Regions from separate parts of the Bradyrhizobium sp. WBOS07 genome, predicted to be linked through region 4. Evidence: riboswitches for the same ligand, from Rfam matches in the RefSeq annotation. Region 4 holds a riboswitch; each other region holds the start of a gene.
The links. A riboswitch is a leader RNA that binds a small molecule or an ion and turns the genes downstream of it on or off. The one in region 4 is predicted to bind cobalamin.
Positions count from the first base shown of each region.

Region 1: linked by a shared signal. The riboswitch ahead of DCM79_RS30170 (TonB-dependent siderophore receptor) and the one ahead of DCM79_RS11420 (TonB-dependent receptor) in region 4 are both predicted to bind cobalamin.
Region 2: linked by a shared signal. The riboswitch ahead of DCM79_RS30150 (energy-coupling factor ABC transporter permease) and the one ahead of DCM79_RS11420 (TonB-dependent receptor) in region 4 are both predicted to bind cobalamin.
Region 3: linked by a shared signal. The riboswitch ahead of DCM79_RS30085 (DUF1636 domain-containing protein) and the one ahead of DCM79_RS11420 (TonB-dependent receptor) in region 4 are both predicted to bind cobalamin.

Region 1 is NZ_CP029008.1:6,383,301-6,387,228, reverse strand. It holds gene DCM79_RS30170 (TonB-dependent siderophore receptor) at 1-2,079, opposite strand, end outside; cobalamin riboswitch at 2,194-2,396, opposite strand; gene DCM79_RS30165 (histidine phosphatase family protein) at 2,471-3,043, shown strand; gene cobT (nicotinate-nucleotide--dimethylbenzimidazole phosphoribosyltransferase) at 3,036-3,928, opposite strand, start outside.
Region 2 is NZ_CP029008.1:6,378,797-6,382,724, forward strand. It holds gene cobM (precorrin-4 C(11)-methyltransferase) at 1-522, shown strand, start outside; gene DCM79_RS30140 (cobyrinate a,c-diamide synthase) at 522-1,832, shown strand; gene cobA (uroporphyrinogen-III C-methyltransferase) at 1,829-2,560, shown strand; cobalamin riboswitch at 2,606-2,825, shown strand; gene DCM79_RS30150 (energy-coupling factor ABC transporter permease) at 2,862-3,539, shown strand; gene cobF (precorrin-6A synthase (deacetylating)) at 3,585-3,928, shown strand, end outside.
Region 3 is NZ_CP029008.1:6,366,362-6,370,289, forward strand. It holds gene DCM79_RS30075 (cobyric acid synthase) at 1-1,008, opposite strand, end outside; gene cobO (cob(I)yrinic acid a,c-diamide adenosyltransferase) at 1,014-1,649, opposite strand; cobalamin riboswitch at 1,690-1,910, shown strand; gene DCM79_RS30085 (DUF1636 domain-containing protein) at 2,004-2,378, shown strand; gene cobW (cobalamin biosynthesis protein CobW) at 2,375-3,409, shown strand; gene cobN (cobaltochelatase subunit CobN) at 3,409-3,928, shown strand, end outside.
Region 4 is NZ_CP029008.1:2,420,908-2,424,835, forward strand. It holds gene DCM79_RS11415 (hypothetical protein) at 1-458, opposite strand, end outside; gene DCM79_RS11420 (TonB-dependent receptor) at 514-2,751, opposite strand; cobalamin riboswitch at 2,865-3,079, opposite strand; gene DCM79_RS11425 (hypothetical protein) at 3,119-3,382, opposite strand; gene DCM79_RS11430 (hypothetical protein) at 3,741-3,928, opposite strand, start outside.

The sequences.
Region 1 (3,928 bases), 2.8 Mb from region 4:
GGGCGTGAAGAAGCGCCAGGACGCGCCGGCATTGGCGACGATGCGCGGCACGTTCGGCGGCGTGTTGCCGGAGAACGAGCCGCCGGCGAAATTGTAGTCGGCATAGCGCGCATCGACATAGGCGATGTTGCCCCAGAGCCGTAGCGGCTCGATCGGACGCACCGAGGCGGCAAGCTCGACGCCCTTGGACTCCTGCCGCCCGGCGATGTTGAGCGCCTGCCCGCCGGCCGCGGCATAGACGTTCTTGCGCACGATGTCGTAGGCCGAGAACGACCACTCCGCCCTGTTGTCCCAGAACAGATGCTTGACGCCGGTCTCATAGGTGCGCGCGGTGGTGAGGTCCAATGGCTGGGTCGGCGAGAGCAGGAAGATGTTGTTGGCCGACACGTCGGCGCCGGTGGCGTACTGGCTGAAGAATGTCAGTCCGGGCACGGCCTCCCAGGTGTAGCCGACGCGTCCTGTCACAGGCGCCCAGTCCTTGGTGTACGGGAAGCCCGCTTTCACGACCCCGGCGGAGTCGGTCGAGTTGCGATCGAGCCCGATATGCTCGACGCGGATGCCGCCGATCAGCGCGAAGGTCCGCGTCAGCTTCAGCCGGTCCTCGAATGAGAGGGCTTCGTTGTCGATCCGCGCGGTCTGTTGCTGCGTCGTGAGCAGGCCGTAGAAGCCTCTGACGGGATCGACCAGCGAAACGGAATCGCCGGGGAAGTTTGCCGCGCCCGGCCTGACGAAATCGAGATAACTCGACGATACCGTCGTGACCAGCCGATTGTCGAACCCCGCGATGTCAGTGTCCCAGACCAGGTCGGTGATGTTGCCGACGAGAGGCTGGCTGTGTGCGACGTAGAAGCGCTCGCGATCGACCAGGTTCGTTGCGGAATTGAACGCTTCGACCTCGTTGTTGAACCAGCTGCGTTCCGCTCCATAGCCGTAGGCCTGGCTTTTCAGCGTGAGATCGGGCGCGAGCTTCAGCTCGAAGCCGCCGCGCAACCAGACTTCCTGCGCGACATTGCGATTGTCGAGAACGTTGTAGTTGGTGTTGAAGGTGCGATCGTCGATGGTGACCGCGCCGAGATTGGTCTTGTTGTAGTTCGAGACGTAATTGCCCGAAACGATCCCGCTCGTCGCATGCGAGCCGCTATAAGCGATCGGTACCAGCGGCGCGCCCCAATAGGCCTTGCCACGATCCTCGCGATACTCGATCGCCCCCCAGACCTTGAGGCTGTCGGAGATGCGGTAATTGAGCTGGCCGGACACATCCAGCATCTTGGTGTTGGTGTCGTCGGCAAAGCCGTTGAGCGCGGCGCGGCTGACGTCGAAGCGGTAGTCGAGGCCCTGCACGTTGGTGCTACCGCCCGAGCCATAATGCGCGCGGAACGAGTTCAGGGAATCCCAGGAGAAGTCGGCTTCGTTCCGGATCGGTCCGGTATGCGGCTGCCTGGTGACGAAATTGATCGCGCCGCCGGCTGCGCCCTCGCCCGAGATCAGCGAGGCCGGGCCCTTCAGGAATTCCACGGCCTCCAGATTGGCGGTGTCCATGATCCGCGAGGTCATGTTCTGCGGGCCGATCTTGATGCCGTTGTAGAGCGTGTTGATCTGGCTGTTGGTGAAGCCGCGCATCGAGAAGGCGGAAGGCTCGGCGGGATTGTCGCCGGAGGTGACGCCGACGGCGCCCTGGGCGACATCGGAGACGGTGCGGTAACCCTGCTCGCGCATGGTCTCGGCCGAGATCACCTCGACGGTCGCGGGCGTCTCGCGCACCGTCAATCCGAGCCGCGAGGCGCTTTCGGCCACCGCATTGGTGTTGAGCGGCGTCGGCGCCGTCGCAGCCGGGGCGACCGGCTTGGGCGCTGTGGATGCAGCGGCGGGCCTGCGCGCCGCCGCGCGGCGCGGGCTTTGCGCCTCCCGGCCGGTTGACCTAGCCGGTTTGCGGGATTGGGCCGGCGACACCTCGACCGGCGGCAGCGGTTCGCGAACCTGCTGCGCCAGCGCGGCGGGCAGATCGAGCGCTGCTAAGGATGTGAGGGCGGCGGAGGCAAGCAGGACGCGGCGTGGTCGTAAGATGCAAACAGGAGACACGGCACAAAACCTCGGTATGACGTCAGTGGCACGTCACAGCGAACGAGGTCTCACCTTTGGCCTTGCAGCCGTCCGATGAAGCCGAATGTCTGTACTCCCCGACCGACATCTTCGCGTGTGACCACGGCTGACGGCAGGTCTCCTGGCTCGCGGGTCATCACCACTTCGTCGCCTTCCCGGGACCGAGGACCCAGTGGCTTCTGACGAAGGATTATCCGCTCACAGTTGCGGGGGCAGCCACGGCATGGGGGACAACGTCCCCGCACCGCATTCCCTTTTCATCCCCTCTCGGGGAAACCGTCGCGAGCATCTAGGATTACCGTCACAACGGAGTCAATGTGCCAGTTGCGGCGTTATTGCCACAGCGAACAACTTCCTCGGAGATGAGAGCATGGAAGGCGAGACCTTCCTCTGGCTGGTACGGCATGCGCCGGTCGATGGCGTCAAAGGGACGATCCATGCCGCCGATGCGCCGGCCGATCTCCGCGATCGCGCGCAACTGGAGGCGCTGCGCCAGCGCCTGCCACCGGACGCTGCGAGCTACGCCAGCCCGTCGCGGCGCACGGTCGAGACCGCGCACGCGCTCGGGCTCGAGCCGGAGCAGGTCAGCGAATTCCGCGAGCAGGATTTCGGCGACTGGACGGGCCATCGGCACGACGAGCTCGCTGCCGCCGGCGGCGCGGCCTATGCGCAGTTCTGGGACGATCCGGCCGGTGGACGGCCGCCGGGCGGCGAAAGCTTTGCGGATCAGGTCGCGCGCGTGCGGCTCGGTCTGTCGCGGATCGCAGCGGGACCAGCCACGCTGGTCGTGCATTCCGGCACCATCCGCGCAGCGCTATGCATCGCGCTCGATCTCACGCCGCAGGCCGCCTTGCGCTTCGTGATCGAGCCGCTGTCGCTGACCCGGATCGATCGCCTCGCGGCCGGATGGCGCGTCGTCTCGGTCAATCAGCGGATCAGCTAGGCTTGTCAGGCACATTGGCCTGCGCAAAAGTCGCCATGCCGTTGTGGAGCGCGCAGGCTAAGCGCACCAGCGGCAGCGCGATGGCGGCACCCGATCCTTCCCCGAGCCTGAGATCGAGGCTGATCAGCGGCTGCACGTTCAGGGCGCGCAACACTAGGCGATGGCCCTGCTCGGCCGATTGATGCGACGGCAACAGATAGGGATGACAGGACGGGTTCAGCCGCACCGCTGCAAGCGCTGCAACCGACACGATGAAGCCATCGATCAGCACCGGGATGCGGCGCTGCGCGGCGGCGATGATCGCGCCCGAGATCGCGGCGATCTCAAGCCCGCCGACGGCACACAGGATCTTCTCTGGCGCCGCGCCCGCAACGCCGTGACGTGCAATCGCCGCATCGATCACGCGCGCCTTGTGCGCCCGGCCGGCCGCATCGACGCCGGTGCCGCTGCCCGCGATCTCCTCGGCGCTGACGCCGAGCAGGCTCGCTGCGATCGCCGCCGACGTCGTGGTGTTGCCGATGCCCATCTCTCCGAAGATCAACAGATCGGGCTGGTTGGCCTCCGCCCGCGCAACCGCGCGCCGGCCGGCCTCGAAGGCAAACGCCAGCTCGGCCGTTGTGAGCGCGGCCTCCACGCTGAAATCGCGGGTGCCGTGGCGCGGCTTGTCGGCGACGATGCCCGACATCGCCTCCTGCGCCAGCGTGCCGGCATCGACCACCTCCAGGCGCGAGCCAAGCTCGCGCGCCAGCACCGAGATCGCAGCACCGCCGGAGGCGAAATTCGCCATCATCGCGATGGTCACTTGTTGCGGATAGGCCGAGATGCCCTGCGCGACAATGCCGTGGTCGCCGGCGAAGACAATGATCGGCACGCGCGCCGCGCGCG
Region 2 (3,928 bases), 2.8 Mb from region 4:
TCGGCGATGGGCGAGCAGCTCCGCCGTCTGCGCGCGCTCGGCATTCCCTATACGGTCACTCCCGGTGTGCCGTCCTTTTCCGCCGCTGCGGCAGCGCTGGAGGCCGAGCTGACGCTGCCGGGCCTTGCCCAGACAGTGGTGCTGACGCGCACGCCGGGCCGCGCCAGTGCGATGCCTGACGGCGAGAAGCTGGCCGCGTTCGCCGCGACCGGCGCGGTGCTCGCGATCCATCTGTCGATCCACATGGTCGACAAGGTCGTCGCCGAGCTCACGCCGCATTATGGCGCGGATTGCCCGGTCGCGATTGTCTGGCGCGCGAGCTGGCCGGATCAGCGGATCGTGCGCGCGACGCTGGCGACGCTCGATGCCGCAATCGGCACGGAGATGGAGCGCACTGCGCTGATCCTGGTCGGCAGGACGCTTGGCGCTGCGGATTTCGACGAGAGCCGTCTCTATGCGGCCGATTACGACCGCCGCTATCGGCCCGTCGGCGCCGAGCCGCGCTTTCCGGAGACGCCGTGATGCCGGCCGGACTCGTCATCTCCGCACCGGCCTCCGGCGTCGGCAAGACCACGCTGACGCTGGCGCTCGCGCGGGCCTGGCGCCATCGCGGCCTGAACGTGCAGTGCTTCAAGAGCGGGCCGGATTACATCGATCCCGCCTTTCACGCCGCCGCCACGGGACGCGCCTCCGTCAACGTCGACAGCTGGGCGATGGACCGCGGGACGATCTTGCATCTGGTTGGCCGCGGTACGGATGCCGACATCGTGCTCGCCGAGGGCTCGATGGGCCTGTTCGACGGCGTCGCCGCGCGCGGCGCCTGCGGCACCGGCGCCACCGCCGACGTCGCGGAGATGCTGGGCTGGCCCGTGCTGCTGGTGATCGATCCCTCGGGCCAGGCGCAGACCGCCGCCGCAATCGCCGCGGGCCTGCGCGATTATCGGCCCGGCGTGAGGCTCGCGGGCGTCGTGCTCAACCGCGTCGCCAGCCCGCGCCACGAGGATCTGGTGCGGCGGGCGCTGAACGATTCAGGCATTGCCGTGTTCGGCGCGCTGCCGCGCCATGCCGAGATCAGCCTGCCGAAGCGGCATCTCGGCCTGGTGCAGGCGGAGGAGCAGGCCGAGATCGGCAAGCTGATCGACGAGGCCGCGCGCTTCGTCGCCGGGCACGTCGATCTCGATGCGGTGCTGCGATCCGCGGCCGGTTGGTCGCCGCAACCGGCGGCGGGCGGCCTGAACGTGACGCCGCCCGGTCAGCGCATTGCGCTGGCACGCGATGCCGCGTTCTCCTTCGTTTATCCGCATATGCTGGAAGCCTGGCGCGCGGCGGGCGCCGAGATCGTGCCGTTCTCGCCGCTGGCCGACGAGGCACCGGACGCGAGCGCCGATGTGTGCTGGCTGCCCGGCGGCTATCCCGAGCTTCATGCCGGCAGGATCGCGTCCAATGTACGCTTTCGCGACGGCCTTCGTGCCTTCGCCGAGACGCGGCCCGTGCATGGCGAATGCGGGGGCTACATGGTGCTGGGGACCGGGTTGACCGACGCGGAAGGTGTCCGCCATGAGATGACGGGCCTGCTTGGCCTCGAAACCAGCTTTGCCAAACGCCGCATGCATCTGGGCTATCGGCTCGCGGCGCTCGCCGCGCCGATGCCGGGATATCGCGCCAGTGCGCGTTTGCGCGGCCACGAGTTCCACTATTCGACCATTCTCGTCCAGCCTGACACGCCGCTGGCGGTCGTGCATGATGCAACCGGCGCCGTCATCGCCGAGACCGGCTCGCAGCGCGGCCACGTCAGCGGCACCTTCTTTCATCTGATCGCGGAGGACCGGTGAGCGGGTTCGTTTCCTTCGTCTCCGCCGGACCCGGCGATCCCGAGTTGCTCACGCTCAAGGGCGCGGCGCGGCTGCGCGAGGCCGACGTCGTGCTCTATGACGATCTCGCCTCGGGTGCGATCCTCGATCTCGCCCGGCCGGGCGTCAATCTCGTCGCGGTCGGCAAGCGCGCAGGGCGGCCCTCGACCAAGCAGCATCACGTCAACCGTCTGCTGGTCGACTATGCCGCAACAGGGGCGCGCGTGGTGCGGCTGAAGTCCGGCGATGCCGGCATTTTCGGCCGGCTCGAGGAGGAGATCGAGACGCTGCGCGAGGCCGGCATCGGCTATGAGATCGTTCCCGGCGTCACCTCGGCCTGCGTCGCCGCCGCGCAAGCCGGCATTCCCCTGACCCGGCGCCACACCTCGCGCCGGGTGCAGTTCATCACCGGCGCCGATGTCACCGGCGAGCTGCCGCCGAATCTGAATTGGGCGGCGCTGGCCGATCCCGAGGCGACGACCGTGGTCTATATGGGCCGGCGCACCTTTCCGGCGCTTGCCGCAAAATTGATCGCGCACGGCCTCGCCGCGGAGACCCCGGCGCTGGTCGCCGAATCCCTCGGCCGCCCCGACGAGCGGCTGGTCCGCACCACGATTGCCGAGCTGGCCGAGCAGCTTGCCCGCGGCGGTGCTCCTTCGACCGCCGCCGTGATCCTGTTCGGTGCGCTGGCCGGGGATTATCCGTCGTGATCGCCCCAGCTGCGCCTCGCCCCTTGACGCCGGCTCGGCGAAAGGGGCACACAGGAGAAGCAAGGTGCTCGACGCGGCGCAAAGCGCCGGAGCATAATCGGGAATGGGGATGGGCGGACCAAGTTGCGGCGCCCAAAACCCCAGCCGCCCCCGCGACTGTAAGCGGTGAGGGACTGCGATCAGCCACTGGGCCGCAAGGTTCGGGAAGGCCGGAGAACCCAGTGAACCGCGAGCCAGGAGACCGGCCCTGCACGTTTTGAGGCCAAGGCCGTCGGGTGTGACGGCAGGAAGGATCTGAGCCATGCATATCGAACCCGGTCTAGTGACGGGCGCCAAGCTCGTGCTGAGTTACGCAACCGGCATCGCCGCAGGCGGCGTTGCCTTGAAGCTCGCAGCCGAAACCGTGCGCGAGCAGGGCATCGGCTCGTTCGCAGGCCGGACGCTCGCCACCACGATCCTCGTCTTCATCTTCTTCGAGATCCTGCCGCACTTCCCGGTCGGGGTATCGGAGGTGCACTTCATCCTCGGCTCGACCTTGTTCCTGCTGTTCGGTGCTGCGCCCGCAGCCTTCGGTCTGGCGTTCGGCCTGCTGCTTCAGGGCATGCTGCTCGAGCCGGTCGACTTGCCGCAATACGGCATGAACGTCACGACGCTGCTGGTGCCGCTGTTCGCGATCCAGGCGATCGCCTCGCGGATCATTCCGCGCAACACGGCCTATGTCGATCTGAAGTACGGTCAGGCGCTGGCGCTGTCGACCACCTATCAGGCCGGCGTGATTGCCTGGGTGGCATTCTGGGCGCTTTATGGCTCCGGCTTTGCGATGAGCAACCTCGCCAGCATCGCGACGTTTGCGGCGTCCTACGCGCTGGTGATCGTGATCGAGCCGCTGGCCGATCTCGCCGTGCTGGCGCTGGCGAAGTCGCTGCGCGGCGTCACCGCGCCCGGCCTCGTCACCCCGCGCCTGCACAACGCCGCGTAAGAGATCGGCGATGGGCGGCCGGTGCGGCCGCCCATCGCGCTCGCGATGCTCACGCTCTCCCTGATCGGCATCGGTTGCGGCGATCCCGCGCAGCTGACGCGCGCCGCCGTTGACGCCATCAACGCCGCCGATCTCATCCTGATCCCGCGCAAGGGAGCGGCGAAGTCCGATCTCGCCGATCTCAGGCGGACGATCTGCGCGAATGTGCTGACCAACGGCAAGACCGTCATCGCCGAGTTCGATCTTCCCGTGCGCGATGCTGCCGAGGCGGATTACCGCAAGGGCGTGGACGACTGGCACGATGCGGTCGCCGCGACCTGGTCGCAGGCGATCGCAAATCAGCTCGGAAGCGAGGGCAAGGTCGCGCTCCTGATCTGGGGCGATCCTTC
Region 3 (3,928 bases), 2.8 Mb from region 4:
CATCTGATAGCCGCCGCAGAGGCCGAGCACGTGGCCGCCGCGGCGATGGTGCGCGAGCAGGTCGATGTCCCAACCCTGCGCGCGCAGGAAGGCGAGATCGCCGCGGGTGGATTTCGAGCCGGGGATGATGACGAGGCGGACGTCCCCTGGAATCGCTTCACCCGGTCGCACCATCACGAGATCGATGCCGGGCTCCAGCTTCAGCGGATCGAGGTCGTCGAAATTGGCGATGCGCGACAGCGCCAGGCAAGCGATCTTGCATTGGCCGGGCTTGCGCGCGTCGCTCAGGCCCAGCGCGTCCTCGGCCGGCAACTCGCCGGCGCGCGTGAACCAGGGCAGCACGCCGAAGCCGCGCCAGGCGGTCTTGTGTTCGATCAGCCGGTAGCCGTCGTCGAACAGCGTGGGATCGCCGCGAAACTTGTTGATGACGAAGCCCTGGATCATCGCGGCATCCTCGGGGTCGATCACCGTCTTGATGCCGACGAGCTGCGCGATGACGCCGCCGCGGTCGATGTCGCCGACCAGCACGACCGGTACGTCGGCCTTGCGGGCAAAACCCATGTTGGCGATGTCGGACTTGCGCAGGTTCACTTCGGCCGGGCTGCCGGCGCCTTCGACCAGCACGAGGTCGGCGCGCGCCTTTAAGCGTTCGAAACTCTCCAGCACCGCGCTCATCAGCGAGGGCTTCATTGCTGCATAGTCGCGCGCGCGTGCGGTGGCGATGCGCTTGCCGTGAACAATGACCTGCGCGCCGACATCGGTCTCGGGCTTCAGCAGCACCGGGTTCATGTCGGTGTGCGGCTCCACGCCGGCGGCGAGAGCCTGGAGCGCCTGGGCACGGCCGATCTCGCCGCCATCGACGGTGACGGCGGCGTTGTTCGACATGTTCTGCGGCTTGAACGGCAGCACGCGCAGGTCCCGCCGCGTGAACGCGCGCGCAAGGCCGGCGACGATGAGCGATTTGCCCACGTCCGAGCCGGCCCCCTGGATCATCAGCGCGCGTGCCATCGGCATCAGAACTCGACGCCGGCCTGCGCCTTGATGCCGGAGCGGAAGGGATGCTTGACCAGCGTCATCTCGGTGACGAGATCGGCGATCTCGATCAGTTCGTCCTTGGCGTTGCGCCCGGTGAGCACGACGTGGGTCAGCGGCGGCTTCGAGGTGGTCAGGAAGTCGACGACCTCGGCGATGTCCAGATAGTCGTAGCGCAGCGCGATGTTGATCTCGTCGAGCACGACCATGCGCAAGCTCTCGTCGAGGATCAGCTTCTTGGCCTTCTCCCAGCCGGCGCGCGCGGCGGCAATGTCGCGGGCGCGGTCCTGCGTCTCCCAGGTGAAGCCTTCGCCCATGGCGTGGAACTGGCAGAGCTCGCCGAAATGGCCGGTGAGCAGGCGGCGCTCGCCGGTGTCCCAGGCGCCCTTGATGAATTGCACCACCGCGCAGGGGAAGCCATGGGCGACGCAGCGCACGATCATGCCGAAGGCCGAGGACGACTTGCCCTTGCCGGCGCCGGTATGGACGATGATGAGGCCCTTCTCGCCGCTCTTGCTCGCCATGATCTTGTCGCGGGCGGCTTTCTTCTTCGCCATTTTTGCGGCGTGCCGGGCGTCGGTTTCCTCAGCTGTTTGGGTGTCCGGTTCAGGCGTCATTGGATCCGGTCCTTCGGCTTGACAAGAGGCGGCCACCGGCAAATGGTGGCCCGGCGTTGGTTCCTGTCCTATGACAGGCGAAGAGGGAATGCGATAGGGTCCGAATCGGCAAGATTGGGGTCCAAAATGCAGCCGCCCCCGCGACCGTGACCGGAGAGATGCCCAAAGCCACTGATTTCCACGGAAATCGGGAAGGCGGGGATCGAAGGGCAAAACCCTGCTCCGCAAGCCGGGAGACCTGCCAGCGCGGACGAGTTTTGGACCGGCGGACGGGGTGTTCCGCGACGGGGAAACGGACCTTCTGGCGAACGGTCCGTGTGCCTCATCGCCTCCCGCTGTTATCTGGAAGAGGCGATGACCGTCACACTTCACGTCTGCATCACCTGCCGTGCCGGCCAGACGCTTGGCGAGGGCGAGACGACGCCCGGCAAGCGCCTGCACGGTGCGATCCTCAAGGCCGGCGTGCCCGAGGGCGTCAACGTGGTTCCCGTCGAATGCCTGTCGGCGTGCAGCCAAGGCTGTTCCGTCGCGCTGAGCGCGCCCGGCCGCTGGTCCTATGTCTATGGCCGCCTGTCGGATGCGAACGCGCAGGACGTGGTCGCGGGCGCTGCGGCCTATGCGGCCGCGCCGGACGGGCTGGTGCCCTGGCGCAGCCGCCCCGAAATCTTCCGCAAGCAGTCGCTTGCCCGCATTCCCCCCATTGCAATCGCCCCGGAGGCCGCCGAATGAGCTCGCTCGCAAAAGTTCCGGTCACGGTGGTCACCGGTTTCCTCGGCTCCGGCAAGACGACGCTGATCCAGCATCTGCTCGCAAACCCTGACGGCAGGAAGCTCGCCGTGCTCGTCAACGAGTTCGGCAGCGAGGGCGTCGATGGCGAGATATTGAAGTCCTGCGCCGATGCGAACTGCCCGGAAGAGAACATCGTCGAGCTCGCCAATGGCTGCATCTGCTGCACCGTCGCGGACGATTTCATTCCGACCATGGAGCAATTGCTGGCGCGCCCGGTGCGGCCCGATCACATCCTGATCGAGACCTCGGGCCTGGCGCTGCCGAAGCCGCTGCTGAAGGCATTCGATTGGCCTGAGATCCGCTCGCGCATCACGGTCGACGGCGTGATCGCGCTCGCCGATGCAGAGGCCGTGGCGGCCGGCCGCTTCGCGCCCGATCCTGACGCCGTCGAGGCGCAGCGCGCGGCGGACATCAATCTCGACCACGAGACACCGCTGTCGGAAGTGTTCGAGGACCAGATCGCCTGCGCCGACATCGTGCTGCTGACCAAGGCCGATCTCGCGGGCGCCGCCGGCATCGAAGCCGCCAAGGCTGCGATCATTGCCGAGATGCCGCGACGTGTGCCGATGCTCCCGGTGACCGACGGCGCGATCGACGCCCGCCTCATCCTCGGCCTCGGCGCCGCCGCCGAGAACGATCTCGCCGCGCGTCCCTCGCATCATGACGGCGAGGAGGAGCACGAGCACGACGATTTCGCTTCCGTCGTGATCGACCTTCCGGAAGTTGCCGACGTCGATGCACTCGTTGCCTCCGTGCAGCGCCTGGCGCGCGAGCAGAACGTGCTGCGCGCCAAAGGCTATATCGCCGTCGCGGGCAAGCCGATGCGTCTCTTGCTTCAGGCTGTGGGCGAGCGCGTGCGTCACCAGTTCGACAAGCCCTGGGGCGCAGGTCTCAGGCAGTCCAAGCTCGTCGTGATCGGTGAGCACGGCGATATCGATGAGGCCGCGATCAGGTCAGGACTTGGTATCTGATGCACGTCGTCTTCCGCGAGAGCCGCGGTCTGGAGGAGACCGCGACGCCCAGGGACATCGGCCAGGACTCGGCCGATCTCGTGGTGCTCTCGTATTCGGATTCCGACCTTGCCGCCTTCGCAGCCGGCTGGCGGCGTGGCCGCCATAGCCTGCCGTCGCTGCGGCTCGCCAATCTCGCGGAGCTGTGCCATCCGCTCTCGGTCGACACCTATATCGAGAAGACGCTGTCGCAGGCGCGCGGCATTCTGGTGCGGCTGATCGGCGGGGAATCCTATTGGCCGTACGGGCTCGCGGCGCTCCAACAGCTCGCGAAAGATCGCAACATCGTGCTCGCCGTGCTGCCGGCGGACGGCCGCGACGACACGCGGCTCGATGCCTACTCGACCTTGCCCCTGTCGACGCTGCGCCGGCTCAAGGTGCTCTGCGACACCGGCGGCCCGGTCGCCGCGCAGGCGGCGATCGCGCAGCTCGCGCTGGCCTCGGGACTTTATGCCGGACCGGTCACCGGCGAGCTGGCCG
Region 4 (3,928 bases):
AAGGCGCCCTCGCCGCCGAGGAACGGCGTTGGGGCGAGCAGCGCGAGCTCGTAAATCCCATAGGCGACGACGAGCATGATCGCGAGCAGCAGCGGCGTGCGGTGCTGGGGCAGCAGGCCGAGCACCGTCGACGAGGCCGCGGTCGACAGCAACGCAGCCACACCGATGGCCAAGCCCCAGGCGATGGTGCCGGCGTCAACGGGATAATGCAGCACGCCGAAACCAATGGTCTGGTTCACGAGCCAGGCGCCGATGACGACGAGCAGCGCTGGACGCAGCGGCAGCATCGCCGCGGCCACGACGGCGAAGGCCGCGAACGGCGTTGCGCAGGCGAACGCAAAGCTGGCCAGCGCGCATGACGCCGTCAGCAGCGCAAAGCAGAACATGGGCGCAAGGCGCGGCGCGACCGGCTGAAGCCGGAGACGGCCGTCGTGAGGCAGCTGGATGCTGCGAGCCATGACGTCAGGAAGCATGGGTGAATTCCTTCTGTTTCGGATGCCGTTCCATTTGAGATCAGAACGTGGCGCCGGCCTTGAGCAGATAGGTGCGGCCGGGCAGCGGATAGGCACTGAAGCGGCCGTCCGTGAAAGTGCTGGCGATGGCGTAGTCGTAGTAGAGCGCGTTCAGCACGTTGTTGATGCTGAGCGACCAGAAATAGCGCTCAACCTGGCCACTGAGCTTGAGATCGATCGTGCCGCCGGCCGGGATCGGCTTCTGGGTGCCCGCCTGGTCGTTGTCCATGCGCCGCTCGCTCCAGAAGCGCGCGGTGGCATCGAGCACCAGGTAGTTCTGCCAGATGTTCCAGCTGACACCTGCACTCGCCGTATAGCGCGACACCAGCGGCACGTCGTTGCCGGCCCAGGCGCCGTCGCGGAAGACCGCGCGGGTATAGGCCATGCCGGAGCGCAGCAGCAGGGCGTCGTTGACGCGATAGGACAGACTGGTCTCCGAGCCGTAGCGCCGGGTCGGGTCGAGATTGGTGTTGTAGAACAGGACCGGGTTGAAATGGACCTCGTTGGTGAGGTCCATCAGATAGAGACTGCTCTGCAGCTGCAGACCGCCGCCCTTGATGCGCAGACCGCCCTCGATGTCCTGCGAGGTCTGGGTCTTGAGCTGGAACGTTTGCGGGATCGCGGCGAAGGTCAGGGGATCGAAGGACGGCCCCGAGGACAGGCGCTCATCGACGTCAGGCGTGCGGAAAGCGCGCGCGGCACGAGCGAACAGCGAGACCACCTCGTTGAGACGATGCTCGGCCCCGAGATGCAGCGCATATTGGGTCTCGTCGCTCGTCAGCGGCAGCGCACCGATATCGGCATTGAACGGCGCCGCCGCGTCGAAATTGTCGCGTGCCGCAAGACGGACGTTCTGCACCCGCGCGCCGTAGGAGACGTCGGTCGTGGGCAGCACGCTCAATGTGTGCTGGAAATAACCGGCGACCGTCTGCTGCCTGAGGTCGTAATTGTGCCAGGCGGCGAGCCCCTGCCCGGCGCCGCGGTCCTGCTCAAAGCCCGCATCGTAGTAATCGATGCCGGTCAGGAGTTGCGACGGCAGGCCGAGCAGCAGGCTCTTCACGCTGAGCCGCGGCGTGATCGACCAATTGGTCAGATGGGACTCGACATAAGTCGAGGTGAAGAAGGCCGGAACCGGCATCGGGCTGGAGAAGAACGTGCTCTGCTGCTTCTTGTCGCGCACACCGCCGTCGACGATGAGATCGACGCCGTTGACCAGGGTCTTGGTGAACCCGGCCGTCGCGCTGAAGCCCTGCTGGTTGGCGGCATTGAACGGCGTGCTGGTGCCTCGGCGGTTGGTCCTGAGCTCGTCGAGGCCGATCGAGGGATCGACGGTGCGGCCGCCCGGCAGCCGCAGCTCCTGATTGTCGCCGGTGACGGTGAGAAACGCGCTCAGGCCTGGCGTGGTGTAATTGAGATTGCCGACACCGTTCTGCTGGGAATAGCGATTGTTGTCGCGATAGCCGTCGGCCCTGACGGCATTGCCGTAGAACGAGGTCGACCATGGACCGGAATTGAGCGCGGTCGAGACGTTGCCGAGCCGGGTGTTGAACGAGCCGAAGCCGGCCTCGATGCGCGCAGTCACGGGCGGTCCGCCGGCGCCGGTCCTGGTGACGATGTTGATCACGCCGCCGACCGCGTTGTCGCCGTAGAGCACCGCGCCGGAATTGCCGCGCGTGATCTCGATGCGCTCGATGGAATTGAGCGGGATGGTGGAGAGGTCCACCTGCGCCATGTCGACGTCGTTGAGCCGCCGGCCGTTGACCAGCATCAGCGTGTTGGCGGTGGCGAAGGCGCCGAAGCCGCGCAGGTCCACGCTGGTCTTGGCGCCGATCTGGCCGCCATAGAACGTCGTGATCTGGGCTCCCGGCACCTGCGTGGCGATGATCTCGGCAAGCGCCTGCGACGGCGAATGCGCGATATCCGCGGCCGTGATCACGGTCGTGGCGGCCCCGACGATACCACCGCCGCCGGCGACAGCCTCCGAGCCCGAGCCGGATGAGCCGGTGCCATCGCCTGCCGGCGCGAGGTTCGCGGTGCGCCGCGGCCGCGTCGCCTCGCCCTCACCGGTCGCCCTCGCCCGCGTGCGATTCTGATCGGCGGGCTTGCTCACCTCGATCGGCGGCAATTGCTCAGCAAGCCCCTGCTGGGCGAAGGCGGAGGATAGATCGAGCGAATGGAACGAGACGGACGCGAGCAGGCCGGCGCTGAGGCGCCAGGCGGCAGAAACGAGACGAGACATTGTTGTAACCTCGGTATGACGTCAGTGGCACGTCACAGCGAACGAGGTTTCACGGCAGAGCGGCGGACTGCTCCGATGAAGCCAATGTCTGTACTCCCCGACCGACATCTTCGCGTGTGACCACGGCTGACGGCAGGTCTCCTGGCTCGCGGGTCGTTACCTTGCGTCGCCTTCCCAGGACCGAGATTCCCAGTGGCACAGGACGAAAGATTCACCGCTTACAGTTGCGGGGGCAGCCGTGGCGTTGAGATAGATCCCGGCATTGGGACATCCCGCACCACATTCCCTTTTGATCTCCGTGAGGAGAACCGTCGCCGGCCATTTACGTGTCGCCCCGGCAGCGTGTCAATCGACCGTTAGGCGGCGTTCAGGTCCGTCCGCGCGGACGTTGCGCCTGGGCCCAGGCGGCCGTGACATCGCGTGGCGGAACATCAACGCGCTTGACCGGGGTCAGTTCGCCGGACGCCGAGACGATCGCGGTTTCCTCGCGGCGGCAGCGCGTGCAGACGAAGCGGACCTCATGCGGAGACGCCGACCAGCTCGACCGCTTCACATTGGCGGCCATCGGCCAGGCCTCGCAATGCGAGCACGACACCAGAAATCGACCGGGATCGAGCATACCCATTTCCATCGGACTCCACGTCCTGCCGCCTCTTGAATGATTAACCCAAGTGAATCGTTCCGGTGCCCAAGCACCGCCGGAGCTCCCTCGCGAGCGCAGGGCAATCGCATATCGTCACAACGTGACCAGAAGCTCACTTGCGGCCATCCTTCGAGACGCCCGCCTCCGGCGGGCCCTCAGGATGAGGTCGGAGTGCGTGGCAGCCATTTCGTAGGCAAAACTGCTGCTTAGCCTCATCCTGAGGAGACCGCGGAGCGGTCGTCTCGAAGGACGAGGCGTGCGCTCAGCTGTCACGGAGAGCCATATGCGACAGCCCTGCCCGCGAACGAGGCGATCTCGCGCTCGCCGTTCCCGCCGCCGCTGGATCTCAGCGCGCGCCCTTGAGGGTGCAGGAGGTCGAGCAGGTGACGGTGGTGCCGCGATCGCATGCCTTGCAGGCGTTGACGCACTGGTTCAGGTCGCGGGGATTGTAGCTGTAGGTCCGCAAGGGGCAGGCCGGCGTCGTCGAGCCGGTGATGTCCTGCTCCTGGTCGCAGGCCGCCGTCATGAGCGCGA